DNA from 4 places in the Marinomonas mediterranea MMB-1 genome. Region 4 is predicted to be linked to each of the others. Evidence: predicted binding sites of a transcription regulator. Region 4 holds the regulator's gene; each other region holds the start of a gene.
The links. The regulator sigma-54, encoded in region 4, starts transcription at its own class of promoters, with help from an activator protein. The targets are predictions, from matches to a motif close to TGGCACNNNNNTTGCTNT.
Positions count from the first base shown of each region.

Region 1: the regulator sigma-54 is predicted to act here: its motif matches at 3,429-3,446, upstream of MARME_RS19895 (ammonium transporter).
Region 2: the regulator sigma-54 is predicted to act here: its motif matches at 2,654-2,671, upstream of hmpA (NO-inducible flavohemoprotein).
Region 3: the regulator sigma-54 is predicted to act here: its motif matches at 4,935-4,952, upstream of glnA (glutamate--ammonia ligase).

Region 1 covers NC_015276.1:4,362,322-4,369,898, reverse strand. The annotation lists gene MARME_RS19910 (LysR substrate-binding domain-containing protein) at 1-253, shown strand, start outside; gene MARME_RS19905 (tyrosinase family protein) at 531-1,982, shown strand; gene MARME_RS19900 (DUF2182 domain-containing protein) at 1,989-2,741, shown strand; gene MARME_RS19895 (ammonium transporter) at 3,559-4,770, shown strand; gene MARME_RS19890 (mannitol dehydrogenase family protein) at 5,320-6,789, opposite strand; gene MARME_RS19885 (SDR family oxidoreductase) at 6,889-7,577, opposite strand, start outside.
Region 2 covers NC_015276.1:82,606-90,182, reverse strand. The annotation lists gene MARME_RS00380 (hypothetical protein) at 286-483, shown strand; gene MARME_RS00375 (globin domain-containing protein) at 485-901, shown strand; gene norR (nitric oxide reductase transcriptional regulator NorR) at 909-2,549, opposite strand; gene hmpA (NO-inducible flavohemoprotein) at 2,718-3,908, shown strand; gene MARME_RS00360 (GNAT family N-acetyltransferase) at 3,938-5,095, opposite strand; gene aroE (shikimate dehydrogenase) at 5,143-5,943, opposite strand; gene hemF (oxygen-dependent coproporphyrinogen oxidase) at 5,966-6,907, opposite strand; gene MARME_RS00345 (TetR/AcrR family transcriptional regulator) at 7,037-7,577, opposite strand, start outside.
Region 3 covers NC_015276.1:3,875,588-3,883,164, reverse strand. The annotation lists gene MARME_RS17735 (DUF3461 family protein) at 1-374, opposite strand, end outside; gene ntrC (nitrogen regulation protein NR(I)) at 657-2,093, opposite strand; gene glnL (nitrogen regulation protein NR(II)) at 2,093-3,175, opposite strand; gene MARME_RS22325 (hypothetical protein) at 3,297-3,446, shown strand; gene glnA (glutamate--ammonia ligase) at 3,443-4,849, opposite strand; gene thiI (tRNA uracil 4-sulfurtransferase ThiI) at 5,183-6,634, shown strand; gene MARME_RS17710 (3-hydroxybutyrate dehydrogenase) at 7,152-7,577, opposite strand, start outside.
Region 4 covers NC_015276.1:1,965,230-1,972,806, forward strand. The annotation lists gene MARME_RS08930 (carbon-nitrogen hydrolase family protein) at 1-611, shown strand, start outside; gene yjgA (ribosome biogenesis factor YjgA) at 733-1,266, opposite strand; gene mgtE (magnesium transporter) at 1,272-2,624, opposite strand; gene MARME_RS08945 (HPr family phosphocarrier protein) at 2,634-2,903, opposite strand; gene MARME_RS08950 (PTS sugar transporter subunit IIA) at 2,915-3,364, opposite strand; gene MARME_RS08955 (RNA polymerase factor sigma-54) at 3,382-4,851, opposite strand; gene lptB (LPS export ABC transporter ATP-binding protein) at 4,918-5,643, opposite strand; gene lptA (lipopolysaccharide transport periplasmic protein LptA) at 5,643-6,161, opposite strand; gene lptC (LPS export ABC transporter periplasmic protein LptC) at 6,136-6,723, opposite strand; gene MARME_RS08975 (calcium/sodium antiporter) at 6,730-7,577, opposite strand, start outside.

The DNA.
Region 1 (7,577 bases), 2.3 Mb from region 4:
TGGGGAGCAGACAGTAGACCCAGCGAAAGGCATGCAAGTGGACACACTCCTTGCCGCCCTAAGAATGGCGGAGTTGGGGTTAGGTGTTGCACTGGCTCGTTCGTCCATGGCCGAAGACCTGATTGCGGAAGGAAAGCTGGTGGAGTTGTTTGATAAAAGGCTCAACGCCAGTGAATCCTTTTATCTGGTTCATAAAACAGGGACAGAGTTGAGTGACGATGTAAATGTGTTTTTGGAGTGGTTGGGGAAATAACGAGATTTCTGAAATTAAGGCCGCGTTATTCGCAGGTGCTCTAGCGTTTTAAGAGCAAAGAACTGTGTAAATAAATTGGCTAGTGAACAGGAATTTTCTGATTAGACCTAAAAAGAGGGCATATGGAAAACAAAGTGTAACAAGGTGTAATTGAATAATTGAAGTTACTCTTATATTTTTGTTAAGGCTAGAGAACCAGTCTTGTTTTTAATTAAAAATGTCATCCGAAATTACAATTATATTTTGTTTAAAAAGGTTTTTAACTTGAGGGAAAATCATGATTCGAGTAAGGAAAAATGTTAATGAATTAACCGATGATACACTACTTTGGTATTCGAAAGCTGTGGAATCAATGAAGCAAAAGGATATTACGGATCCTAGTAGTTGGTGGTATCAAGGTGCGATTCATGGTTATGGATTGGATAAACGGCCTAATTTAGCAAATAATGAAAGTTGGAGCGAGAGCTCTGTCTGGGAGCAAGCCGAGGGTTTCCCGCCGTCAGAGGGACTAGTCAATAGTCAATTTTGGCAACAATGCCAGCATGGTACATGGTTCTTTTTACCTTGGCACAGGATGTACCTGCAATTTTTTGAAGCGATTGTTGCAAAGACTGTTGTTGAGTTAGGTGGGCCAAAAGATTGGACGTTGCCTTACTGGAATTACTGCGATGCAAATAATCCGGCTCTCAACCCCACTGAACAGTTACAAGCTTTAAAGCTGCCTTCTGAATTTGGGACGAATACGCCTAATCCAGATTTTCCAGGGCTATGGATGAAGGAAAGAGCTCAATACCAGCTGAGCTCTCAAGCTGATGCGAGCTGCAGCGTAGCAATGAAATTACAAAATTTCACGGCCTCTTCCCCTGCAACGAGCTTTGGTGGTGTTCAAACTGGATTTAGTCATGATTCGGGAACTTTTGGAGCAGTCGAAAACAACCCTCATAACTTGGTTCATGTGGATATCGGCGGTGCTATGGGGGACCCAAATACTGCTGCTTTAGATCCTATATTTTGGTTGCACCACGCCAACATAGATCGTTTATGGCAGTGTTGGATTGACCAAGGTAGAGAAAATACCAATGACATTACTTGGCTTAATCAGGTCTTTGACTTTCATAATGCAGACTCTCTGCCAGATACCCTTAGTGTAAAGGATGTTTTGTCTACGGAGGCTCTTGGTTTTACTTACAGTGATAGCTATTCAAGTTCGGCTGCTCCGACGGATAGCAAAGTCTTCGCTTTGGCTTCAGCAGGAGGAAGTGGAATGTTTGACACCATTGCTGCAACGACGAAGCCCTTCCTATTGGGATCACAGTCTACGTCTGCACAGCTTGAGTTTTTGCCAGAAAAGCAGAGAGCTGCTCAAGTGCCTGTACTGGGAGCGTCGAACTCACAAACTCCTAATCAAGTTATTATTGTTCTTGATAACGTAACGGGATCAGGTGTTGTTGCTCCTGTGAGTGTTTATGTGAAGGCGTCAGCAAACTCAGAACGTGTTCTAGTCGGGAAAATCGGTCTATTTGGTTTGACGCAGTCCTCTACACCCAGCGTACGTCATGCTGGAACGGGGATTAGTATAGAACTTGATGTCACTGATGCTCTACAACAGCTCCGCTCTCAAACCAACTGGAATCTTGAGAATTTACAAATTGAGCTTGAACCCGGTCGAGAGCTAGGTAACGCGAGTGTAACAGTGGGTCGTGTAAGCATTAAAGCTGAGGTTGTATAAAGGGCTATGTTAGTTTCCGCTTGGAAACGGGTTAGTTACCTAAGGGTAGCTAACCCGCATTGGTTTATTTTAGTGATCTCTGCTTTTCTTTGGGCCTTTTATTTTTGGCAGCAACTGAGTTTAGTCGGCGCACATCACCATCAGCATGCACACCACAGTGAGCATGCTGATGGTGTATCGTCGCTGCTGAACATTATGTTTGCTTGGATGCTGATGGTCTATGCAATGATGTTGCCAATGACCAGCGGCACGATCCGAGCAATAGTGAATCGGATTCCCATATCAAGAAAGTTGAGAAGCTTGGTGCTATTCATTGTTGGCTACTCGCTCGTTTGGTTGGTGTTTGGGCTAGTTTTACAATCGTTTTCGGAAGCCTTGTATAATTCGCAATTTATAATGACATTAAGGAATATCCCTAGCGCTGCTATAGCATACGTGTTGGCAGCTCTGCTGAGTAATGCGAGGTTCAGGATGCGGCTACTCAATGCTTGTGGAGGGATTTGGGCTCCTCGGATTATTGGCTTCAAAGCCGATATGGACGTTTTTAAAATAGGCTTTCATGAAGGGATAAAATGTGTTCAAACTTGTGCTCATATTATGATAGCAATGCAGATTGCGGGGCACAGCGTTATACAAATGGCGATTCTTACAGTGGCGCTATTTTATGAGAAATTGATTTATAGAAACAAAAAAAATCTATTAAGAAATACCTGTATCATTTTATCCATTTGTGAATTGATATTATTTTATCAATCATAGTCAAAAATCGCTTTTAAAGCGTGATTGGTGTTGTGCAGTTATTAATTTAAAACTTTGCTTCCAAACGTCTCAGGTTGCGCCAACAAGAGAGGCGCTGCCTGACTTTGGCTTAATAGGATATGTCAAAATCTAGAGTGGTGAGGTTTTGCCATTTTTCGTCCGTATCTTCGATCCATATAGGCATTCAATTTTCTGTTTTAAAGCGAGCAAGGTTGGGCGATTTTTTCTATACTGTTCGCTTAGTGGTTGTCTTAAATGACTGTTGAGCATCTTGCAATACTCACAGCTAACCAATTTGTGGATTACTTATCGCCCCTTTAGATGCTATTTTTTCTCGGTTAAACACATTTTTCTGAACGTTTTCTATTTTGACTAGGTCGTCATCGCTTTTCTCTCTTTCTTTCTATGATTTATTGCCGCAGTCGATCGACACTCTTTTCTTAAAAATGCTACTGCTCTCATCCAGACACCCGCTGTCCGAGCTATAACGCAGCCTTTCTCCAAGTGCGTATCTAAAGCTAAACGCCAGTGAATCCTTTTATCTGCTGCATAAAACAGGGGCGGAGTTGAGTGACGATGTAAAAAGTCTTTTACGGTTTCCTAGATCATAAAAACACTTTGAACTGATGGCTATTAATGTCTCTCTCCCCACTTTAATCCACTCTAAGCACCAAAAATAAGCAAAAATGGAACGAAATTTGCTTATTTTTGTCTCGAATAGTCAGTTTCAAGCCTTTTTTAGTCAATTTGTGCGAAAAAGGCGCAAAAAGAAGAGTAAACAGTACCTACTTGGTGCGATCAAATGAGAGGGTTCTTTGTGACAGCCACAAACAGTGCAGTAGAAATGCTGATAGCCAATTCTAATACCTTTTTTATTCTCCTAGGCGCCATCATGGTGTTTGCGATGCATGCAGGTTTTGCATTTTTGGAGGTAGGAACCGTTCGCAGTAAAAACCAAGTCAACGCCCTTGTAAAAATCATGACAGATTTTGCGATTTCCGCTCTCGTGTATTTTTTCATCGGCTACCAAATCGCCTATGGCATTAACTTTTTCGAAAGTGCTGCGACCCTTGCTGAGCAAAGTGGCTACGCTTTAGTGAAGTTTTTCTTTCTAATGACCTTTGCCGCGGCGATTCCTGCCATTATTTCCGGTGGTGTGGCGGAACGGGCAAGGTTTTATCCGATGCTGATCTCCGCCGCTGTTATTGTTGGCGTGGCTTATCCATTTTTAGAAGGTCTGATCTGGAACGGTAATTATGGTTTTCAAGATTGGTTAGAAACACAATTCGGCGCGCCTTTTCATGATTTTGCAGGTTCTATCGTCGTACACGGTTTTGGAGGCTGGGTCGCGTTAGCCGCTATCATCTTGCTTGGGACGCGTAATGGGCGTTTCAGAGGCGACAAATTGGTCGCTTTTGCGCCGTCCAATATTCCTTTTCTAGCGTTGGGTGCATGGATACTTTGCATTGGCTGGTTTGGCTTTAACGTTATGTCGGCACAAACCTTAGACGGCATCAGCGGGTTGGTCGCAGTGAACTCGTTAATGGCTATGGTCGGCGGTATTATTGCCGCGATGATTCTGGGTAAAAACGATCCCGGTTTTATTCACAACGGCCCACTGGCGGGGTTGGTTGCTGTCTGTGCAGGTTCAGACATCATGCATCCCATCGGCGCATTGGCAACGGGTCTTGTAGCGGGTGCGTTATTTACTTGGCTATTTACGCTGATTCAACAAAAGTTCCAACACATAGACGATGTCCTAGGCGTATGGCCATTACATGGTATTTGCGGAGCGTGGGGCGGTATAGCGGCAGGTATTTTTGGTCTTGAATCCCTAGGCGGGTTGGGCAATGTTAGCTTCTTATCACAGTTGGTCGGTTCTGCCATTGGTATAAGCATCGCTTTAGTCAGCGGCTTTGTTGTATATGGAACGGTGAAGGCCGTCAGCGGATTACGTCTAAGTGAAGAGGAAGAGTACAACGGTGCCGATCTTTCTATTCATAAAATCGGTTCGGTGAGCAAAGATTAAGATCTGGTCTTATTCATAATAAAAGGCGGTCTCTGTTACGCAGAGACCGCCTTTTCTCCTTTATCCAAACAAATTTGGCTACAAATCAAATTCTAGCTATTTCAATATTCGTCAGTAATATGGCTTTGCAGCCTAGTTTGTAAAGAATATACAGGCCATATATGGACGCTCCGGCTAGGTCAAGACCCAAACCGAATCACTCTTTTCAGGGTGATTTTTTACTCTCTTATTAACCGATCTTTATCTTTTCTAGTCAATCATCATGAATAAAGGGCCGTACTGCCATCTTTCCTTTAGATAAGCGGCCTATTATGAAAACGTATTTTGGTCGAAGTTTATAAAGGACACGCACCACGTTATTGACGCCAAATCAATAACTCGTTACAAACTCAAGGATGAGGAAGCTCATTATGCTACACGCTTAAACACGAAGAGATACAAGACTATGGCATAGTTGCGGTTTTACAATCACCAAAGGCCGCTTAAACTCTCCCTTTTGAACTATGTTTAAAAAGGGAGAGTTACCCATGAATACAAACTCATGTTTTCTCAGCTACAAACATATTTTTGCAAAGCGAAACGAACGCCTTTGGCGTTAATCAATTCTAACCAGCGGACGAATAAATCCATGAGCCTAGAATTTTCACAAAGAGTTCCAAATAGTGGAGAATACTCTAAGAATGCCGACGGTCGAGTGTTGGCTTGTTCGGACAATTTCATTAACATATCAGCGTGATGATCAATAATGTTAATCTCTTTTCCGCTTTCCGTTTTACCTGAACAATAACGACACCAAATAGCCAGCTCTAACGCTAAACCTTCAATGCTACCGTTGGATTTAATGGCATCAGCCAGAGTTGGAAAGATGAACTTTGGTTGGCGGTCTGAGCCGTATGCTGCTAAGCGGGGTATCGTATCTCCGATTTCAGGATTCGCGAATCGTTCAATTACTTTTTCAAGATAGACGTTATAGTCAACACCATTAATCGGCTTCAATGTCGGTATAGCATCATTCTGTTGAAGTGCTCGAAGCCAGTTTACTAGATCGGCATCAGCCATCGCCTTATGAACAAAATGATAGTCCAGCAAAGCGGAAGCATAAGCAATACTGGCATGTCCAGCATTCAATATACGGAGCTTCATTAGCTCATATTGTTCTATGTTATCAACAAATTGAACACCTACTCGTTCTAATGGCGGTCGTCCTGAACTAAATTTATCTTCGATAATCCATTGTATAAATGGTTCGCAAACCACTGGATTTGCGTCGATGATACCAAATGATCTTTCTACCATGGTGCGTTCCCTCTGTGTTGTCGCTGGTACAATTCGATCTACCATCGAATTAGGGAAACACACGTTACTCTCGATCCAAGATGCTAAATTAGAGTCAATTAATTTGGCAAATCCCAATACCGATTGTTTCGTTACATCACCGTTGCCCGGCAAATTGTCACATGAAAGAAGAGTGAAAGGCTTAATGTCATGATTTCTTCTATATGACAACGCTTTAACGAGAATTCCAAAGATCGTTTGTGGATCTTCCGGGTTTGACACGTCAGATTCAATATCTGGGTGAGTGGTATCGAACTTTTCTGACGCCGCATTAATAAAATATCCACCTTCCGTGACGGTTAGTGAAACAATGCGAATCCTAGGGTCAATCAAGGCAGCCACAATAGAATCAGAATTGACTTCAGCAAAGTCAATCATAGAACCGACTACTCTTGGAGAGTATCCTAGCGGATCGAGTTCTACGACTGTTGTCAGCCAGTCTTGGTCTTGTAACTGCTTTCTCATTTGAATATTAGACGATTGGATACCGCTTCCAATTATTCCCCAATCTAATGCGTCTCCTTCGTTAAACAAACTATCAAGGTAGAGCGCCATATGAGCACGATGAAAGTTTCCCACTCCGATATGAAGAATTCCAGGGCTAACCTTAGATCGATCATAAGATGGAACCTTCACATTTTCTGGAAGGTCGCTAATATTATTGTTGTTAAGCATAAGGGACATGCAGTCTCCATTAAAACTGTTATACCGACACGGTTTCATAGTCAAAAATAGGCCAGAACCTAGGGGAGGTCTGGCCCATTACAGTACCGACTTATTTAATTAACAGGCAGTGAAGCCCCCATCGATTGGCAGAGACACGCCAGATATCATTGAGGCTCCGTCGCTTAATAAGAAAACGATAGGAGCAGCAATTTCATCCTCAGTTGCCCAACGACCTAGAGGCATCTGGTTTAAGAATGGCTCGCCAATGTCTGGACGTCCCCAATAAAATGCAGACATTTCTGTCATAACTACAGTAGGGTTTACACTGTTGACACGGATACCGTATTTCCCAAGTTCCAGTGCGGAAACTCGAGTAATGTTATCCAAAGCGGCTTTGGAAGATCCGTAGGAAATATGGCCTTTTAAAGCCACCAGTGATGCTTGGCTTGAGACGTTAACAATCGCTCCTCCGTTGCCCAGGCGAACCATTGATTGAGAGGCATATTTAGTGACAAGTAGTGCACCGCGGGCGTTTATCGAAATCACCTTATCAAATACATCGATATCGGTATCCATCGGAGTTGCAATTTCTCCTCCAAAACCGCCACAGTTTACTACGCCCCATAGGTCAAGCCCTTCCAAAGCATTCTTGATACTCTCTTCAGATGTCAGGTCGAAAGCCAATGTGCGACATCCGGTTTCTTCAGCCAATTTATCAAGTTGATCCGTGTTACGTCCGCTGGCAATGACTTCTGCGCCAGCGTCGCAAAGCTGTCGTACTGTTGCTGCCCCAATTCCACCACTTG
Region 2 (7,577 bases), 1.9 Mb from region 4:
CATACAAGCTCGCTATGTGGATAAAAGACAATCGAAACAAGTAAAAAATCATTGTGGAAAAGCATACAGGTTATACACATGATTTATATGAGATTACTCCGAGAACCGTCTTTTTTCTGAAACAATCTGTGGATTAATGAATTTTAACGCTTTTTACACACAACTTCGCTGAAATTATCTCCTTTTTGAGTCACTCATTCGAGATTTCAGATTTATTTTTCCACAAGAGGTTATTATACTGGCGCCTTTACTCATAAATAGCGCGAATTATCCACTGGAGTTGCAATGAAAAAATCATTCAAACCTATTCTTGAAGGCTTGGCGGTCGGCTGTGTGTTTGTCAGTATCACCATGCTGTTTGAGATCCCGATGATTATGAGCTTGATTATCGGTGCACTCGCAGCACTTGGCGGCTACCGTAATTCGATTAAAATGGATAAAGAAAAAGCGGCGAAGAATAGAATTCCTGACGAGGATAACTAAATTGGCATACGGTACTGGTGATGCGACCTACAGGGCGCTCGGGCAACTTGAAGGGATTCAAACCTTAGTTGAAGCCTTTTATCAAATAATGGAATCGGACAGCCGTTACCGCCCCCTATTTGATATGCACACAGACGAGACGCCGATTGCCATCGATAAACTGGTTGCATTCCTATCTGGTTGGACTGGCGGCAAGCGCTTGCTCGCTAAGACTTATGGTCAAATCAGCTTACCGCAAGCGCATGCACACTTGATCGTTGCCGAAAAAGAAAAAAAGATGTGGCTCGGCTGTATGAGCGATGCGCTAGACAGTCTAAATTACCCAGAAGATTTAAAAGTCTATCTTATCGAGAAACTAAAGTTTCCAGCAACACGCATCCATCAGGTAAGCCAAGCCCGTCATGGGCACGATGATTAGCTAAAAATCAGTTAGGAACGACACTTTTATGAACCGTAATCCCAAGCCTTTTTCCAAGCCGTACCAAATTAGCGCGATCCATGGATAACTCGCGTGCGGCCTGCGCCCAATTCCCCTCTTTTCGACGCAAAGCATCAAGAATGATACCTTTTTGATAACGCTCCGTTGCCTCTTTTAAATTCACGACTGGGTGAACATCAGCACTGGAAAACTCATCTTTGGAACTGAATTGACGGGCATCTTCACTGCTAAGTTGAGGTTCAGGTTGAGAGAACGGTGTATATTTCCCTTCCTGAATACCGGTTAAATGACTTGGTCCAATTACCGTTAATTCTGATTGTTGATCAGATCGTGCAAGCAACGCCGCTCTGGAAATAACGTGTTCTAGCTCTCTCACATTGCCCGGCCATCGATAGCCTCTAAGAACCTCACCAGCGGACTCCGAAATAATAAGCTGCCGTAAACCAAGCTTTCTACGGTACTGTTCAGCAAAATGTCCCGCTAATAGGAGAGTATCACCCTGCCGCTCTCTCAGTGGCGGCACATGGACAGGAAAAACACTTAGCCGATGGAACAAATCCGCACGAAACCGTTTGTTCTCAACTTCATCACTGAGGACGCGGTTCGTCGCTGCGATAATGCGCACATCGACGTTCTTCGTTTTATCTCGACCGACAGCCTGTATTTCTTGATTCTGAATCGCTCGCAATAATGTGCCTTGGACTTCTAACGGCAACTCCCCTATTTCATCCAGAAATAACGTACCACCATCAGCAAGCAAAAACTTACCGTCTCGATCCCTATCTGCACCTGTAAATGCCCCTTTTACATGACCAAACAGCTCACTTTCGATTAGGTGTTGCGGAATAGCAGCACAATTAACGTACACCATTGGCGCACTGGCACGTTGTGACAAGCTGTGAAGTTTTCGGGCGACCAGCTCCTTACCCACGCCTGTTTCACCTTCTATCAACACAGCAAAATCCGACGGTGCGACCAGTTCAATCGATTGCGTCAGTTTAGACATAACCTCACTCTGACCCAATATTGATGAACCTTCTTTTAAATGCTCATCCTCAGTAAGCGCTTGAACTAAAGACTGCGCACGATGCGATTTTCGTTCGAGCTTCGACATTAACATCGAAGTATTCAAAGCCATTGCCGCCATCGCTGCAATGATGTCCAAAGCACGACTGTCGATTTCATCAAATTCATTCGGCGCGATGCTGTCTAATGTGACCGCTCCGATCAAGCAGCCTTCCAAATACAACGGGATTCCCATACAGGAATGCACCGAAAGATCATCATGTCCAACAACCATGCCATCGTAAGGATCGGGTAACGGAGAATCGGCAGCGAATCGCACCGGATATCGATCTTCGCAGATGGCAGCTAACCTTGGATGCTCATCAATTACAAAGTGACGCCCTAAAACATCATCCAATAACCCTCGTTGAGCAAGCGGTACTAATACGTTTTCTCGACATTCCAACAACACAACCGCATCGCAATTTATCGCGCCACGTACCGCGCTAATAAGCAATTCAAAACGATTAGATTGAGCGGTCACACTGGCAAGATCCATCGCAAGGTTTAATAACGAACTTTGAGTCACTTTATTCACAGAGGTCGGCCTAATTTGAGTCATTTTGACTCTTTTATAATAAATAGACCGACTATTAATCAAGTCATTTTGACTCTTATATTCTGACAATAATTCATAACCTATTGATAATATTCGTTTTTAATTTTTGGCATGAGTTTCGCTATTTACTGCTTAGTATTCTGTAACACTCATTGCTCATAAGGAAAAACCATGCTGACTCAGACACACATTGATACCGTCAAAGCCACTATCCCATTACTAGCCTCTGCAGGCACGGCCATCACAACGCACTTTTACAACCGCATGTTCACGCATAATCCCGAGCTAAAGCATGTTTTTAATATGAGTAACCAACACACAACACGTCAGCCCACGGCTCTGTTTAATGCCATTGCAGCGTACGCAACATACATCGATAACCTTGATGTTCTAACAGACGCGGTACAACGTATTGCACATAAACATACCAGCTTCAATATTCAGCCAGAGCAATATGAAATCGTCGGGCATCATCTTATTGAAACGTTACGAGAGCTTGCTCCTGACGCGTTCACTAAAGACGTTGAAGAAGCCTGGGTTGCCGCGTACATGCAGCTCGCCGATATCTTTATTCAGGTAGAAGGTGACTTATACCGAACCAGAGCAGAGCAAGAAGGCGGCTGGGAAGGGTTTCGTTCCTTCAAAGTAATCTCAAAAACACCCGAATCTGAGTTAGTCACCAGTTTCGTTTTAGAGCCTGTCGATCAAAACGCAGTAATCCACTATAAACCCGGCCAGTATCTTGGGATTAAAATACATCCAACCGGACATGAATTCGATGAGATACGTCAATACTCTCTCTCGACATCGGCAAATAATCGCACTTATCGAATCAGTGTGAAGAGAGAAACCTCTGGAGAGTGCGAGGGCATCGTCTCAAATTATTTACACGATCACGTTCAAGAAGGTCACATCATTGAAGCCATGCCTCCGGCAGGTGATTTCTCTTTAAAAGAAACCGATCAACCCGTTGTTTTGATCTCAGCGGGCGTCGGCTTGACCCCAATGCAAGCCATGTTGGATACATTAGCGGATAAGAAAAGCTCTCAACCTGTTTTCTATTTACATGCTTGTAAAAATACAGCGTTACTTTCATTCAAAGAGCACGTTAAAGAGCAAAAAGCCGTATTGAACCTAACCACACAGTATTGGTTCGAACAGGCGAATGTTGTCGACGAGACGATGCAAGAAGGTTTAATGAAGCTTGAGCCAATGAAAGACATTTTGCCGCTTGAACAAGGGGATTTTTATCTGTGTGGTCCAGTTGGCTTTATGACCTTTATAAAGCAACAACTGCTAGAGTTAGGCGTGGATGCGAGCCGAATACATTATGAACTTTTCGGCCCTCATTTGGATATTTAACTCAACAACATCTAAGAAGCCTCAAACAGTTACGTCTGCTTAAACGGCAGCAATGTGTGGGTGTCTTGATGATACTCACGCACTGCTGTGGTTTCTTCATCACAAAAGCGCTCTATGGCATCACGAAAGCCAGAGTGCTCGATGTAATGAATACTGTGGCTAAAAACGGGTTCAAAACCACGTGCAATCTTATGCTCGCCCTGAGTACCGGGATCGAAATGTTGCAGCCCGCGCTCAATGCAAAATTCGATACCTTGATAGTAACACGCTTCGAAATGCAGACAGTCGAACTCTTCAATACAGCCCCAATAACGCCCATACAAACTGTGATTGTCGAAAAAACACCAAGAAGCGGCAACTCGCTGCTCTCCACGAAACGCCATTACCAACAGTACTTTGTCGCCAATACTATCGACGAGTTGCTCAAAAAAAGCTTGAGTCAGATAGCCTTCTTGACCACGTTTGGCATAGGTTGCCTGATAGCATTGGTAGAAAAAACCGATCTCTTCCTTGTCGAGCTCATTACCCAGTTTTCTAACAAGGTGTATGCCTTGAGATGCGACTTTTTCACGCTCTTTACGGGCCGATTTTCGCTTACGGCTCGAAAACGTCGAAAAGTAATGCGTCATGTCTTTGTAGTCACGATTGAACCAATGAAACTGACAAGAAACGCGATGCAGCAACTCCGGCTTTTGCACGAGCAACTCTGCATGATGTTGCTTCGTAAAGAGTAGATGCCAACTTGAAAAGTCTCGGGCTTTATTTGCATCCGTCATTAAGTCCGCCAACGCGGTGTACAGATGACCAAATTCTTGGCTTTCGCCCGTCGGGTCCAGTTGAGAGAACACTCGTGGTCCCGTTACAGGTGAAAATGGCACGGCCCAGATACGTTTTGGAAAATACGCCATACCATAGCGCTGATAGGCATCGGCCCATGACCAGTCAAACACAAACTCGCCCTGAGAATGTGTTTTAAGATACGTCGGAGCAATCGCAATCGGTTGGTCGTCGTCTTCTGTTACCAATAAGTACTCTGGATACCAGCCTGTGCCTTCCCCAATACTGTTGCTTTGTTCTAAAGCAAGGTGAAAATCGAATTGAGCAAACGGGTATGCAGTATCACCAATCGCCGTATTCCAACGATCTCGCCCTAGCTTTTCAACAGAATCGAACCATTGTGCCTTCAAGTAATTCTCCTAATACTCAATTGCAATTCTCACTCTGAATACCGTGATCACATCTCACTGCGTAATTGGGCGATAACGGGCGCTTGTTCAGGGCGAACATGACGCCATAAAAAGAAGGCTTCAGCCGCTTGGCCAACAAGCATACCCAGTCCATCAGCGCCTTTCGCGCCCAACCCCTGCGCCCACTTCAAAAAGACCGTCGGCTCTTTCCCGTACATCATGTCATAGCACCAGGTGTGTTCGCTTACTAGCTCGTCTTTTAATGGGGGTAGCTGCCCCGATAAGCTGGCAGATGAGCCATTGATGATGACATCAAACGGGCCTTCTAACGCATCAAAGGAAGACGCGACGCAATCAAATATTTTCCCAAGTGCTTCGGCTTTAGAAACAGTACGGTTCGCGACCGTGACCGAGAGAGGCGCTTGCGCGAATACCGGTTCAAGCACGCCTCTGACAGCGCCACCAGCTCCAATAATAAGTATACGTTTTCCTTTTAGCGGCTGGTTCAGTACATGAACGATGTCACGCACCATACCCGCGCCGTCGGTATTATCACCGTATATTTCTCCATTTTTCCCCAGCATCAGCGTATTAACTGCGCCAGCAAGTTCGGCCCGTTTGCTAAGTACATCGCACATTGCGAAAGCTCGTTCTTTAAACGGGACCGTCACATTCATACCTTTCCCGCCTTCAGAAAAGAAATCACGAACCTGTGCTTCAAAGCGTTCTTCTTCGCCGAGTAACGTACCGTAGTACACAGACTGATCTGTTTGTTTCGCAAACTCTGCGTGAATCGCAGGCGACTTACTGTGGGCAATCGGGTTCCCAACAACAACGTATTGATCCAATGTAAACCTCAAATAATAGAATTTAGCGCCCTAACCAATTTCGGGCCTGAAGATAATAATCGGTTAATTTTGCTTCTTCACTGCCTTGCTCGACCTCATAGCCGTAGCTCCATCGCACTTCTGGCGGCAACGACATCAAAATGGACTCGGTACGACCAGCGCCACTTTGCAATCCAAAATGCGTTCCGCGGTCAAACACTAAGTTAAACTCCACATAGCGACCACGTCGATGTAACTGAAAATCACGCTGCTGTTCAGTATGAGGCAACGCTTGCCTTTTCTTTAAGATGGGTTCGTAGGCTTTAATGTACGCGTCGCCCACAGAACGCATTAGCGCAAAGCTTTGATCGAATGGCAGCTCATTAAAATCGTCGAAGAACAAACCACCGATACCGCGAGGTTCTCCACGATGCTTCAAATAAAAATAGTCATCGCACCAGACCTTAAAACGATCATAGTAATCTTCACCAAATGGAGACAAGGCGTCGAATGCGGTCTGATGCCAAGAAATGCAGTCTTCTTCGAAGCCATAATAGGGTGTTAGATCGAAACCACCACCAAACCACCATACTGGATCCATACCGTCTTTATGCACTACGAATAACCGTACATTTGCGTGAGAGGTCGGGGCCATGGGATTCTTAGGGTGAATAACAAGAGAAACACCCATCGCCTCGAAGCGACCCCCTGCTAATTCAGGACGTTCTGCCGTTGCGGACGGAGGCAGCGTATCCCCCATAACATGCGAGAAGTTGACGCCCCCTTTTTCGATTACGTCGCCATCCGCAATGACGCGAGTTCGGCCGCCACCGCCATTTGGTCGGTCCCAAGCGTCTTCGTGAAATACAAGGTTAGGTTCAAATCCTTCTAAGGCGTGACAAATTTGATCTTGAAGCGACATTAAATAGGCTTTTACCGCTGCAATATCATTAGGGGAAAGGCTTTGAGGCACGCGTATCTCCATCTCTTTTAAGTAAGGTGGCTATAATAGTAAGAATCAGTAACTTAAGAAAGTTACTGATTCAAAGAAGTCACGGCCTCACATAGGAGGCCAGCAATAAAAGGCGCTGGTTGCTCTCACGTTACTTCTCTCTTACTCTCCCAATCGCTTAGCCAGATCACGCCAATGGCATGTCGCTTGGTTAAACATTTCTGGCTCACCCGTCACTTTTACTAAAACAGAACCGCCATGCAAGCTCGCCAGAATTTGGCTAGCGTAGTTGGAGATCTCTTCAGTGGTCATCCAATCTTTACGCATGTACGACACGACGCTACTAAGCCAATCAAGTTTAAGCTGATAAAACGCGCTTAATTCTTCTAACGTGGCGGGTTCTAATAGACTTTTTTCAGCCGACAAAACAGTACAAAGGCTTAGGTTATCTTGATCTACAACCGTCTCTTTAAAGCCATCAATAAACTTGTTTAACGCCTTTTGAGCCGCACTTTTTTTCTTCTTAGGTAATACTAAACGCTTAGCAAATTCTTCTTTGTAGCGCTGCATTACCGCGGTAACAAGATCCCCTTTTGTCGGGAAATGATAGTGAACACTTGCACTCTTGATGCCGACTTCAGCGGCTAAATCACGGAAGCTCATAGCCTTGTAACCGCTTTTCAATATCGCTTTTTCGGCAGCA
Region 3 (7,577 bases), 1.9 Mb from region 4:
AACGAATCAATCTTGTCTTTGATTTCTGCAATTTTACTCGCCATTACACGTTCTAGATGCTCAAGTTCTTTAACAAGCTCATCTTTGGTAATTTTCGTTTCTTGCGCTTTGCCAACGATTTGGCCAAGCTCTTCAACAGCGCGAAGAACAACCAGTGAAGGCTCTTGAACCTGACGGTAAGTTTGTTGACCGCCATCAGCCAATACGGTTTTTGTAGAACGGCCAAATTTGAACTTTTTGCTCTTTGGAAGTAGAGAGCCTTTTTCACGACGGTAGTAAACTTTTAGTACGTCGAAGCCGCCTTCGTAGCGTAAAGTGAACTTATCGATATCGTCAAAACTAGTAATCCCCATGGATTCTAAAGTCGGATGCATTTTCATACCTATCATATAGTGGAATAAGCGCACTGCGATTAATGTGTGCTCTATTTCACTTCTTTCGTTGAAATTTCCACATTCTGACAGTGCTGGTTTAATCGTGATCAATTTTGAGACGCGACTATAAACTCAATATGTAGGGTATGGCAATGGGAAAAGCAAGGTAGTATGTTGATAAGGCGCAAAAAAAGCACAAAATTAAAGGAACCTTTCCATTAACTTGTGCTTTTTAGTATATTCGTTGATCAATCGCCACTTTTCTGACGCGTATGAAGGTGTTTATTCTTCATCTTGATCGCTGTTATCAATGCCTAATTCTTTGATTTTTCTGGTAAGAGTATTTCTTCCCCAACCTAACAAAAGCGATGCGTCACGGCGGCGACCTGCTGTGTGTTTTAGTGCGGTTTCAATCATGATGCGTTCAAATTTTGGAACAACTTGATCGAGAATGGCTTTCTGTCCGCTTGCGAGTGCATCATCTACCCAATTTTTAAGAGCGTCTTCCCATGATCCAAATGGCTGCTCGCTTGGTGTCGTGTTAAGCAATTCGGGTGGAAGGTCTTCAATCAGTACTTCGCGGCCAGATGCCATAACGATTAACCAACGACAGGTGTTTTCTAACTGTCGAACGTTCCCCGGCCATTCTAGGCGGCTCAGGTAGTTTTCGGTTTCAGTCGTTAGGATCTTGGGTTCAACAGCGAGTTCTTCCGCAGCTCGACTCAAAAAGTGACGGGCTAGCTTTGGAATGTCTTCTCTGCGTTCTGCAAGTTTTGGTAGGTGTATGCGAATGACGTTTAAGCGGTGGAAAAGGTCTTCACGGAACGAACCGCTTTCAACCAACCCTTCAAGATTCTGGTGCGTCGCAGCAATGATGCGAACATCTACTTTAACGGGCGTATGTCCACCAACTCGATAGAACTCGCCATCTGCCAGCACTCTTAATAGTCGCGTTTGGGTTTCTGCTGGCATGTCGCCTATTTCATCCAGAAACAGTGTGCCGCCATTTGCTTGTTCAAAGCGGCCTCGGCGTTGCGTATTTGCCCCTGTGAACGCGCCTTTTTCATGACCAAAAAGTTCCGACTCGATTAGATCGTGTGGAATGGCCGCCATGTTGAGGGCAATAAAAGGATTCGATGCGCGAGGGCTGTGGCGATGAAGTGCCTGAGCGACAAGCTCTTTACCAGTACCGGATTCGCCATTAATCAACACGGTGATATTTGAGTTAGCTAATCGACCTATAGCACGAAAGACTTCCTGCATGGCAGGTGCTTCGCCAATAATTTCTTTGCTGACTTCTTCATCGTCTTCAATCTCTGCGACTTCGAGTTCAGCAGGCATTGATTTTTTGTGATGAATGATCGCTCTTTTTACCAGACTAACGGCTTCTTCGACATCAAAAGGTTTCGGTAGATATTCAAATGCACCGCCTTGATAGGAAGCTACTGCGCTTTCCAAATCGGAATGCGCTGTCATGATGATCACGGGTAAATAAGGGTGATCATTCTGAAGTTTATTGAGCAGTGTCAGGCCGTCCATTCCGGGCATTCGTATATCACTGATAATGACACTTGGTTGTTCTTTATCAAGCAGATTGGTAAGAGACTCTGCGGATTCAAACAAGCGACATTGAATGCCTTCTTGTTCCAGTGTTTTTTCTAGAACCCAACGTATCGATCGGTCGTCGTCTACTATCCATACGGTATCTTGTGGCTGCATTAGTGTTCCTCCTTCTCGACGCTGTGCGTCTCAATAGGTATAAGTATGTTGAATTCAGTACAGAGTGGACGGCTTTTACACTCAATAATGCCACTGTGCTGATGAATAGAGGATTGAGCTATGGACAGCCCTAATCCCGTTCCGTCCGCGCGCCCGCTTACCATTGGGTAAAAGAGCGTTTTCATAATGTGATCTGGTATGCCGGGGCCGTTGTCGATAATGCTAATTTTACAAACAAGGCGGTGGCGTTTTGCGCCGATTGTGAACTGGCGTAATGTGCGTGTGATCAGTGTGATTCGTCTATCGTCATTTGATTCTTGAGACAGTAGCGCTTGCATCGCATTTCGAACCACATTAAGCAATGCTTGAATCAATTGTGACTCATCACCAATCATCTCAGGAATACTGGGATCATAGTCTCTATCAATAACGATCTCACCGTGTGATTCCACTTCGATCAGTTGTTTGACTCGTTCAATCACGCGGTGAATGTTGAGTTCTTTTTTCTGTGGTAACTGGCGTGGGCCAAGCAGTCGATCGACTAAATCTCTGAGGCGATCGGACTCTTCGATAATAACTTGAGTGTAGTCTTTAAGGTCTTCGTCTTTAAATGCTCGGCTAATTAACTGAGCCGCGCCGCGAATACCGCCTAACGGGTTTTTGATTTCATGTGCTAGGCCGCGGATGAGTTCTTTGCTGGTTTCGTGACTGGCAATTAAATCATCTTCTTGAGAGATGCGCTTCACTCTGTCGCGAGCGTGCAATTCTATGATTAGACTTTCTGTTGTATTGATCGAGCCCATCACTGGCGTAACTGTGTAATCACAGAAAACGGTTCGGTTGTCCGTCAATATGATTTTTGCTTCGCGTTTGGTGAAAGGGTGTCCAGAGACGATAGCGGATTTAAGTGCTCGAATACTTTCATCATCTTCTGTGAAAGCTGCACTCAGATCTTGCCCATAAATACGACGACGGCTTACGTGCAAAAACATTTCTGCAGAAGGGTTAAGGTATTCAATTTTCATCTCGTTATTTAACTGCACGACCGCAGTCGAGAGATGGTCGATCAACAAACTATGCACGGAACTTAGCCTCTTTTACATCGTCGTACTTTGAGTCTCAGGAAGACAGATAGATATTGGTTGCAAAAAACGAACCAACATTGGGCATACGGAAAGCCTGCTAATTATAGAGGTTTATCATATGGATAATAGTACGATTGCTCTTAATTGGTGCGCTTTGTTTGGCTGTGTTTTATTTGGAGCAAAAAAAAGCCCTGATAATGATCAGGACTTTTTTGGTCAACTGACGTATTTGTTAGCAGCTAAAACACTGCTTCAAATGATCGATTAAACGCTGTAGTAAAGATCAAACTCAACTGGGTGAGTTGTCATGTTTACGCGTTCAACTTCTTCAGATTTCAGGTCGATGTATGCATCGATCATGTCATCAGAGAATACGCCACCTTGTGTAAGGAATTCGCGATCTTCGCTTAGGCACTTAAGCGCTTCTTCTAGGCTACCAGCAACCGTTGGAATCGCCGCTGCTTCTTCTGCAGGAAGGTCGTAAAGGTCTTTGTCTGCAGCATCGCCAGGGTGAATCTTGTTTTTGATACCGTCAAGGCCAGCCATCAGCATAGCAGCGAACGCTAGGTAAGGGTTAGCAGTTGGATCAGGGAAACGTGCTTCAATACGCTTACCTTTAGGGCTCGCAACGTAAGGGATACGGATAGAAGCTGAACGGTTACGTGCAGAGTATGCAAGCATAACTGGTGCTTCAAAACCAGGAACAAGACGCTTGTAAGAGTTTGTTGAAGCGTTAGTGAACGCGTTCAATGCTTTAGCGTGCTTGATGATACCGCCAATGTAGAAAAGAGCAGTTTCAGATAGGCCAGCGTATTGATCACCAGAGAATTGGTTAACACCGTCTTTCCAGAAAGATTGGTGAACGTGCATACCTGAACCGTTGTCACCAACGATTGGCTTAGGCATGAACGTCGCTGTTTTACCGTATGCGTGAGCAACGTTGTGTACACAGTACTTAAGAACTTGAACTTCGTCCGCTTTCTTAACTAGAGTGTTGAATTTAGCACCGATTTCGTTTTGACCAGCAGTCGCAACTTCGTGGTGATGTACTTCAATTTCAAGACCCATAGATTCCATTGCGCCACACATTGCAGCACGAAGGTCATGATGAGAGTCAACTGGTGGTACTGGGAAGTAACCGCCTTTTACTGATGGGCGGTGACCCATGTTGCCGCCTTCGAACGACTTGTTAGACGCCCAGCAAGCTTCTTCAGCGTTAATTTCAACACCACAACCAGATAGATCAGCGTGCCATTTAACATCGTCAAATACGAAGAATTCTGGCTCTGGACCAAAGAAAGCTGTGTCGCCAAGGCCTGTAGACTTCAAGTATTCTTCTGCGCGTTCTGCAACAGAACGTGGGTCGCGATCGTAACCTTGCATTGTTGAAGGCTCGATGATGTTACAACGAACAATAACAGTTGGCTCTTCAGTGAATGGGTCAACGATAGTCGTTTCGTCTTGCGGCATCATGATCATGTCGGATTCGTTGATGCCTTTCCAACCAGCGATAGAAGAACCGTCAAACATTTGACCGTTTTCGAAAAACTCTTCATCAATAGAAGATGCTGGAATAGAAACGTGCTGCTCTTTACCACGGAAGTCGGTGAAACGTAGGTCAACCCACTTAGCGTCGTGCTCAGCAATCAAGGCAAGAGTCTTGTTTGACATAATTGTTCTCCAAAATGGTTTAAACGAAATTAATTTTCGATTTGGGTACGAGTGCTTCAAAAAGAAGCATTAATTGCCAAACAACGAAGCACAAGCCGTGCCAGAAATTTGGGCATAAAAATAAAGTGTTTAAAAACAGTGGCTTATGGATGTGCTGTATAGTATATGCACAGTTATTTGGCAGATTATCAAGTGTTAACTTTGTATTGTGATCCGTTTTGGTGCTAAAAAATGAAGTAAGCACTAAAAAAGGGCGTAAATTATGTTTTGTCCTGTTTGTGATATTCATTATACTGTGCGCCTTTTTTGACCAACTGCTAAAAATACCGCCAAATGAAATTCATAGTTAAATTCTTTCCAGAAATAACCATTAAGAGCCGTCCTGTTCGGAAGGCTTTTGTTAAGCAACTTCGACACAATATCCGCTTGGTGTTGCGTAAATATGACGATCACGTTGTGGTCGCTGGCAACTGGGACTTTATCGAAGTGCTTTCTGAAAAGGATGACATGAGAGAAGACTTCACCAATGCCTTGTCGAACATCGCCGGTATTGCGCACTTCCAATACGTGAGAGAGTTTGTTTTAACGACGCTCGATGACATTGTGGAAGAAGCCATCAAATCTTATGGTGATGCCATTAAAGATTCTGTATTTGCGGTGCGTGTTCGACGCGTTGGTACCCATGACTTCTCCTCTGTTGATGCTGAGCGTCATATTGGTGGTTGCCTAAAAGCTCGATGCGGCGCATTGGCGGTTCGATTGAAAAATCCCGAAGTGCTTGTGCCCATCGACATACGTGATAACCGCGTTTGGATGATCGAGCAGAGAGTAGAAGGCTTGGGTGGCTATCCTATCGGTTCGCAGGACTCCGTGCTGTCTCTTATCTCTGGTGGCTTTGACTCAACTGTCAGTTCCTACCTAACGATGAGTCGCGGACTAAAGACTCACTTTTGCTTTTTTAACCTTGGCGGTGATGCGCACGAGATCGGCGTAAAACAGGTGTCCCATTTTCTTTGGGATAAATACGGTTCAAATATAAACGTTAAATTTGTCACCGTTCCTTTTGAAAACGTTGTGGCAGAAATACTGACAAAAGTCGACAACTCTGAAATGGGCGTTATCTTGAAGCGTATGATGTTGCGCGCTGCGTCGGAAGTGATGGAAGGTTTAAACGCCAAGGCACTGGTAACGGGAGAAAGCGTTGCTCAAGTATCTAGTCAAACGCTCATCAACCTTCAAGTGATTGACCAAGTTACAGACAACTTAGTAATCCGACCGCTTGTAACGATGAATAAACAAGACATCATCGACAAAGCGATTGAGATAGGCACTGAGCCTTTCGCGGCAAGTATGCCTGAATATTGTGGTGTCATTTCTGTCAAGCCGACTACTCGCGCGAAAATGCACCGTATTGACCGCGAAGAAAGCAAATTTGATATGGCTGTACTAGAGCAAGCGATCAACTCCGCACGTGTTGTTTCCATTCAGAATGTAATGGACGATGTTGAAAAGCAATATCAAGGGGAAGTGCCCGTCGTGCGTATGCCTGTTGGTGACGAAGTCATTGTTGATATTCGTCATCCTGACGAAGCAGAGCGCAAACCATTAAAAGTATCAGGACGTCCGGTTATAAAAATGCCGTTCTTTACACTAGAATCAGGCTGGCCTGAGGTCGATAAGAGCAAAACGCACTTGCTGTACTGCGGTAAAGGTGTGATGAGTCGTATACATGCGTCTCAACTGCTGGGGCGCGGTTATGAAAACGTAGGTGTTTATTTGCCGTAATCGTTAACCCCCAGTTTTTAACGCAGTGACGCTGGGGAAGGCACGCATAAGTCTTATCAGAGAAACAGGCTATCACTTGTAACGAAGATAGGCTGTTTCTCTGCGAGCCCCAAAGGGCGCACCGTTTATCGAGTTAAATTCTTGATCCCTTTTATCCTTTGTTCACTTTCTTGCCGCCAGCGGTCGTATTTAAAGAGATGTGCTTAGCGGCTTGAAATGAAAAGTGTCGCACTTCGAACTTGAATTCAGGGGTACAGTAACCTCTGATTAGTTAAAAATATTTTCTACTATTACAAAGTAAGTAACTGATGTGACTAAATAACGGCTCATTATCAGTATGATTGAGCCGTAAGTTTAGTTCTTAAAAATTCTGAACTCGTTAGAGATATTAAATAGCAGTAATTAGATAGCTATAGTCCTTTTTTATGTACCTTACTGATTACTGCTAGTTTCCCTGTAAAGATTCGAATCTTCTAGGGGAGCCGTTTATATATACTTATAAATTTAGAAACTGTGTCTACTGTGTGGTATAGCCACCGTCGATGACGATAGCTTGTCCTGTCACTCCTTTTGCCGAAGGGCTGCTGAGAAACAAACAGTAGTCTGAAATTTCATCTACCGTGAGGAAGCGGCGTTGCGGTACCAGAGGCCAAATGACCTCCTCCAACACACGATCAAGTGAGACATTGCGTGTTTTCGCCAAATCCTCCAGCTGATTTCTCACCAATGGCGTGTCCACATAGCCGGGGCACAGCGCATTGATGGTCACACCAAAAGGCGCGGCTTCCAGCGCAGCTACTTTTGTTAGGCCAATTACGCCGTGCTTGGCAGAATTGTAGCCAGCTTTGCCTGCAAAGCCGATTAAGCCATTAATCGACGACATGTTAATGATTCGTCCATCCCCTTTTTCTTTCATCAAAGGCAGGATTTTTTTGATCGCCAA
Region 4 (7,577 bases):
AGCAATATAGTTTGCCTATTTTAATTGGCTCTCATCCCAAGGCTACGAGATATGACGGCTCCCAAATGCCAAGAGGCAGGGTTCGTCAATCGAGTATTTTATTTGATGACACTGGGGTGCAGTGTGCGCGGTATGACAAAATACATCTGTTCGATGCCGCAGTATCGGATAAAGCGGGTCAATATCGAGAGTCTGATTATATAGAGCCTGGCGATTTAACTTCGGTCGTTGTGAATATTGCTGGAGTGCAGGTGGGCTTATCTATATGTTATGACCTGAGGTTTCCTGAGCTTTTTCGTGAATTGGCTCAAAAAGGTGCTGAGTTGATTGTTGTTCCGGCTGCATTCACTTATCAGACGGGTAAGGCGCATTGGCAAGCGTTATTGCGTGCTAGGGCAATTGAAAATCAGTGCTATATTTTAGGTTTAAATCAATGTGGCTGGCATACTGAAACACGTCAAACCTATGGTCATTCGCAATTGATTGATCCTTGGGGTGAGGTTGTTAGTGAGCTAGGAGAAGAGCCTGGTGAGCTGTTAGAGGTGCTTGATTTAGATGTTTTGAAGGTAGTTAGAGAAAAAATGCCATGTTTGCTTCATAGGCGTATTTAGCGTGTTTCTTTTGTGTAGTGTTTGATGTAGTGGTCTGAAAGTGCAGGTAAAATAGATTAAATACACCTTGAAATGCGTTTTGTGCTGATTCTAGGTGTATTTAAATCTAGTGGCTAGTAATCTATAGATTGAGCTTCTTCTCTTGTATCTCGCGTAATAGTTTGAAAAGCTTTTTCTTACTGGTTGTTTTGTTGCCTTGTTCCGCTTCTTTTTGAGATTGTCTTATAAGTTGACGAAATTGCTGGATGTCGACATCAGGGTTTTCTTCAATGTATTTTTTGAATACTTCTTGACTACTATCTGCATTAATCAATTGATCTCGTGTTGCTTCAAGTTGATGAAATAGCTTGTTATGCAGTGCTGAGGTGGTATCAAAAAGATCAACTCGATGTTGAATCGCTTCATGATCCTCGCTGCGCATCACTTTACCAATATATTGAAGATGGCGGCGTTGCGCTTCTCTCTGTTTGATTCGGTCTGCCTCATCCAGTGCGTCTCGCATGGTTTCGGACATGGGGACTTTTGCTCTTTGTGATTTGCTCAGAGCGACCAGTTGCTTACCGAGGTCCTGAAGCGCTTCCATTTCTCGCTTGATCTGAGTTTTGCTCTTATAGTTTTCGTCGTCAAACTCGTCGTATTGTTCAAATTCTGTCATTGTATTTACACTAAAAATAAAGTTGCTAAACCTAAGAATGATAAGAAGCCGACGACATCGGTCACTGTTGTAAGAATTACGCTTCCCGCAAGTGCTGGGTCAACGCCTAGTTTCTTTAGAATGACGGGGAGCATGGTTCCCGTGATGGCGGCAAATAATAGATTGATAATGATTGCTGCGGCAATGATATAGGCTATCTGGAGATTGTCAAACCAAAGAGCTGTCATTGCTGCGATAACGGTTGCCCATAATATCCCGTTGAGGGCTCCGACCACAATCTCTCGATTGAGTAGCCACCCTGTATTGGTTGCACCGATTTGATTTAGGGCGATTCCTCGAATAACCAAAGTCAAAACCTGTGAACCAGCGATTCCGCCCATGCTGGCTACTATTGGCATTAGAATGGCGAGCGCTACGATTTGATCTAACGTGTCCTGAAACAGTCCTATAACGTAAGAAGCAATGAAAGCGGTGACTAAATTGACTCCGAGCCATACAGCGCGTCGCCGAGTTGTTTTTAAAATGGGAGCGAACGTGTCTTCGTCATCCTCTAAACCTGCCATCGATAGCATAGAGTGCTCAGCTTCGTCTCGAATGACATCAACGACATCATCGATTGTAATTCGTCCCAATAGTTTTTTTGTCTCTGGATCAATCACTGGCGCTGAGACCAAGTCTAATTTTTCGAAAAGCTGAGCTACTTCGCTGGCAGGCATGTCCGAAGTGATTGTGGTCGTTTCCGTTTCCATTATTTCGCGAACAGTAGAAGAGGTGTCTGCGACTAATAGTTTTGTGAGAGGTAAGGTGCCTAGAAATTTGTCCGATCGACTGACGATTAATAGATTATCAGTCATGTCAGGCAGTTCTTGGTGTCGTCGTAAAAAACGAAAAACGATATCGACCGTTATATTGGGTCGGATCGTAATGGTGTCCGTGTTCATGAGTCCGCCTGCGGAGTCTTCAGAATAACTCAGCAGGGTTTCTACACGGGCGCGATTTTGCGCTGTCATTGACGCGAGAACTTCTTTTACAAGAGTCTCAGGTAAATGTTGAAGAATATTGGTTAAATCGTCGTGCTCAAACTGTTCAGATACGGCAACAAGTCGTTCCGTATCCATTGTTTTCATGAACTGAGCACTGATGTCTTCACTTAAATATTGAAGAACCTCACCTTCGTTCTTATCGTCGATTAGGTCCCAAAGCAGCTTACGTTCTTTTGGTGGAGAAGATTCTAGAAGTCTTGCTACATCCTGAGCGGGTAGAGCACCATTGAGCAAATACCGGATTTGCATCGTTGTTCCAGACTCAAGTGATTCATTTACTGTCTGGAGGTGTTCTTGAGTGGTTTGCTCAGTCATGTAGTGGGCTTACTCCGCTTCGCCGAATCGATTAGCAATGACCTCGACGATTGCGTCCATAGCGTCTATTTCATCATCGCCGTTCGCCTTTATTTTTAAATCTGTTCCTTTACTAGCCGCCAGCATCATCATAGCCATGATGCTTTTTCCGTCTACGTTTCGACCATCTTTTTCGATGGTAATATCGCACGAAAAGCGAGTCGTTGTTTCAACCAGTTTACTGGCTGCCCGAGCATGTAAGCCTAGTTTGTTTACAATAGTGACGGTCTTTTCCTGCATGGCAGTCGCCCTTATACTTGTTGTAGAAATGAGGTTATCAATTCTTCGTTTGTTGTAGTATCACGTAGTCTCTTTAATTTATCTGGAGATTGTGCCATTTCTGCAATTTGAGATAACGTCTTAAGATGTCCCTCGCATTCGTTAGGAGGGGCTATCAGTGCAAATATTAAATCAACGGGTTGTCTGTCTATTGAGTCGTAATCAATGGGTTTTTCTAGAGACATAACAACAAGGGCAGCATGATTTGCTTGTTCAAATCTACAGTGCGGAATTGCTATTCCGGCTCCGACGCCAGTACTGCCGAGCTTCTCTCTTGCTAAAAGCGCATCGTAGACTGCTTCTGACTCACAATGCAGCCTCGCCCCAATAGCCTCGGCTAAAAATTCCAGAACTCTTTTTTTGCTGGCAATTGGTTGATTAGCAAAAACCAGCTCACTATTGACTAATTTTTCTAAAGACATTGTTGATATGACCTACCTTAAATAAGGCGCTTTCGTTCATTGGAAGGAGGGATGTTCATCGCCTCGCGATATTTTGCGACGGTACGTCTCGCAACTTGTATTCCTTGCTCGGCAAGTATCGTAGCTAGCTTATTGTCACTAAGAGGCTTTTTAGCCGGTTCTTCTGCAATAAGCTTTTTAATCATGGCACGAATAGCCGTTGAGGAGCATTCTCCGCCAGAGCTTGTATTAACATGACTCGAAAAGAAATATTTGAGCTCAAAGATACCTTTAGGAGTATGCATGTATTTTTGAGTTGTGACACGAGATATTGTTGATTCATGCATTCCGACTTCTTCTGCCACGTTATGGAGTACCATCGGTTTCATTGCCTCTTCGCCATACTCGAAGAATTCGATCTGCCTATTTACGATACAGCTGGCGACCTTTAGTAGGGTTTCATTTCTACTTTGAAGGCTTTTTATAAACCACTTGGCTTCCTGTAGCGAGGTCTTTATGTAGTTTACGTCTTCCGAAGACGCTGACTTGTTTGCCATTGCTGAATAGGTTTCGTTGATCTTTACTGGTGGTAGCGCATCATTGTTTAGTTCAACTTGCCAAATACCATTTTTCTTTTTTACTGAAACATCAGGAATAACATAGTCAGTGTCTGAGGTGTCAATTGTCGAGCCGGGTTTTGGGTTTAGTTGTTGTATAAGCGCGATAACGTCTTTAAGCGCCTCTTCCTTTAAGCGTGTTTTCCTACATAGCTGGGCAAAGTCGCGATTCCCGAGAAGTGGTAAATAGTTATCGATAACGTTATGGGCGGGTTTAAACAATTGGTGATTGTGAAAGCCTTCCAGTTGGACTAATAGACATTCTCTTAGGTCTTGCGACGCAACGCCAACGGGGTCAAATCGTTGGACGCGATGTTGGACAGCGACAACTTCATCGAGCTCTAAGTCTTCAAGTTCAGAGGCAAGGGATTCAAAGACTTCTTGCACGCTGATCGATAGGTAGCCATCGGGTTGAACGCATTCAATTAAAGCATATGCAATTTCAATGTCTCTATCAGAAATATGAGTAAGGTTTAGTTGCCATATTAGATGGTCTTGTATATTTTCGGATTCAGAATTTCTACTGTCTAAGTCGAAATCACCATCAAATAAAGGTGCGTCAGAGGCCGCTGCTGTATTTTGATACGTGTCGTCCCAACTACTGTCGATAGAGAGTTCTTCAGGGATACTTTCCGTCCATTCAGACTCTACTCTTGCTTCTTCTGAGTTAGTGTCGCTCTCTGCTTTTTTTTCGGTTTGATTGCTGGATTCTGATGACGCTGCAGCTGCACTCTCGTCTTCATCTAGTTCAAGAAGTGGGTTAGATTCCAGAAAATCGTGTATTTCCTGTTGCAGGTCAATAGTTGAGAGTTGAAGTAAGCGTATCGCTTGCTGCAACTGTGGAGTCATAGTTAACTGCTGACCGATTTTTAGCTGTAATGACTGCTTCATGGAGCAACTCTTCTTTTATGGAACGCGTTATGCATATTACTCCCTTTTTATTTGAAAAATAAGAGCTTAAAGCTTGAAGTCGTCGCCTAGGTAGACTTTTTTTACTTGTTCATTGTTAATAACGTCATCTGCATTTCCTGAGGCGATGATGTGTCCATTTCCTACAATGTAAGCCTTGTCGCAAATGTCTAGCGTTTCTCTAACATTGTGGTCGGTAATTAAAACACCAATGCCGCTGTCTGTGAGGTGTTTTATGATTTGCTTAATGTCGCCGACCGATATAGGGTCGACACCAGCAAAAGGTTCATCAAGTAAAATGAATTTAGGGTTCATTGCCAGTGCGCGTGCGATTTCTACCCTTCGTCGCTCTCCACCCGAGAGAGCCATGCCTAAATTCTTTCTAATATGAGTAACATGAAATTCTTCAAGCAATTTTTCTAGTAAGTCGCTTCGTTCTTGTTTAGTCAGTGTTTTTCTAGTTTCTATAATGGCTGCAATGTTGTCTTCAACAGACATTTTTCTAAAGATAGATGCTTCTTGAGGGAGATAGCCAATGCCTTTTTGCGCGCGCGCGTGCATCGCATCCTTAGTTACATCCAGGCCATCGATGAATATTCCTCCAGCATCATTTGCTACCATGCCAACAATCATATAGAAACAGGTCGTTTTGCCCGCGCCGTTTGGACCTAACAGGCCAACTGCTTGTCCAGATTCGACGGACAGTGACACATCGAGCACAACTTTTCGTTTTTTGTACGCCTTAGCGAGATGTTTGGCTTCCAATATTGCCATTATTCACTCTTCTCTTGAGCTGGTTGCAAAGTCATTTTTACTCGTCCATTGCCTCTGTTTTCTGCGGTAAAGGTTTCATTTTTCATCATATAGAGGATGAAATCCGCATCTATTTCATCTAACCCTCGCTTTAAATAGCCTTTGCCATTAATTTCTAAGCGTCCATCTGTAATGTAGTCGATCTGATCTCCGCGACTTGTTACTCTGTTTCCGGCCTCGTCTAATTGCTGCGTGAATCTCGCTGGTGTGCCAGTGGCCTGTAAAGAGCTAAAAGTGTTGGTGGCTGGGTCGGTAAACACCTTTAGAAAGTCTGCTTTTATTTCGATCGTGCCTTGTTTTATTAGAACGTCGCCTTTGTAGGTGGCTTCGCCCGCTTTCTGATCGTAAAATGCTTCATCCGCTTGGATTTCAAGAGGTTGGCTAGTGTCGCTTTCTAAAGCGTAGTTTGAGCTAGCACTTAAACAAGCGCTTACTGTTAGAAACAAGGTGACCTTATTGATTTTGAGTAGCTTGTTCATAATGTCCAGATACGTTTCCTTTAAATTGAGCAGTTTCAAGGTCTACGAATGAGCGAATGGTGTCCGCTTTTGTTATGCCTTGCTGTGTAATGAGTTCCGCATTTCCAAGGCTGATCAGCGACTTGTCGACATCATTGTAGTGAATTGAATCTGCATTTAAGCGGTTGGATGTTGTTGTGCTGTCTTTTCGGGTTACGAATGCATTGGAGGTTAGTAATATATCTTTGTTGGCGTCATTTAGTTTTCCAAAGTCTGCCTCAGCGTACCAAGCGATATCATTTGTAACCGTTTCTATTTTTGGTGATATTGCTTCTGTTTGTTTGTTTGAGTTGAAATGACTCAATTTTGATGTCTTGATCGTCTGTTCCAACTTTCCATCAATGGTATATTCTCTTGACGTGACATTTTCTAAAAAATAGTCAGGGGAGTCGGAAAGTTCGTCTGTTGAGACGAGTGTCAGAGTCGGCGACGCCCCATACCAAAAGAATGCCGTTGCAGACGCCGCTATTGCTAAAAGAATAAGGAGCTTTTTTGCCCAGTCTTTAGACGAAAGTATATTCATAATTAATTAGCTATATGCAATTAGAGTATATAAGTAGATTGCATAGCTGCCCAACAAGGGGAAGCCAATCCAGCGAGGAACTTCTTTAGATCTAGTGCGAGAGTATACAAGGACAAGAAGTGTTAATGTAAGGGTAAGTCCTAAAACCCACCAATAATCGCGATTTAACACCTCTTCGTTTAGCAATCCTGGGGCTAGGATCGCTGGCATTGGTAATACGGTTGCCAAATTGAATAGGTTTGATCCTAATACATTGCCAATGGCAATATCATGATGACCTTTTTTAACGCTTGTAATCGAAGCGGCTAATTCAGGCAAGCTTGTGCCGATTGCGACAATGGTCAAGCCTATAACAAGTTCGCTTATTCCCATTAGTGTCGCAATTCCGACCGCTCCCCATACCAATATTTTTGATGAAATAATTAATACTGCGAGACCTAATGTCGCCATAAGCAATGAGTACCAGACACTCTTACCGTCATCTTCAGGTAAATCTTCTGTGAGCTCGTCTTCACCGTCTTTCGTACCCTTAAGTAAGATAATTAAAGCAATAACAAATGAAGCAATCAGTATTAAGCCGTCCACTTTGGAGAGGTGCCCATCGTAAAACAGAGCGCCTGCTATCAGTGTGATGGCGACAACGAGAGGTATCTCCTTTTTTACGAGCGTTCCCGCAATTGGAATGGACGAGAAAAAAAGTGTTGCACCTAATACTAAGGCAACATTGGCTATATTTGATCCTAGGACGTTACCAATCGCTATCCCTGGTGCATTATCTAGTGCGGCGGTGGCCGACACAACCATCTCAGGGGCAGAGGTTCCTAGGGCGACGAGCGTTACACCAATTATAATTG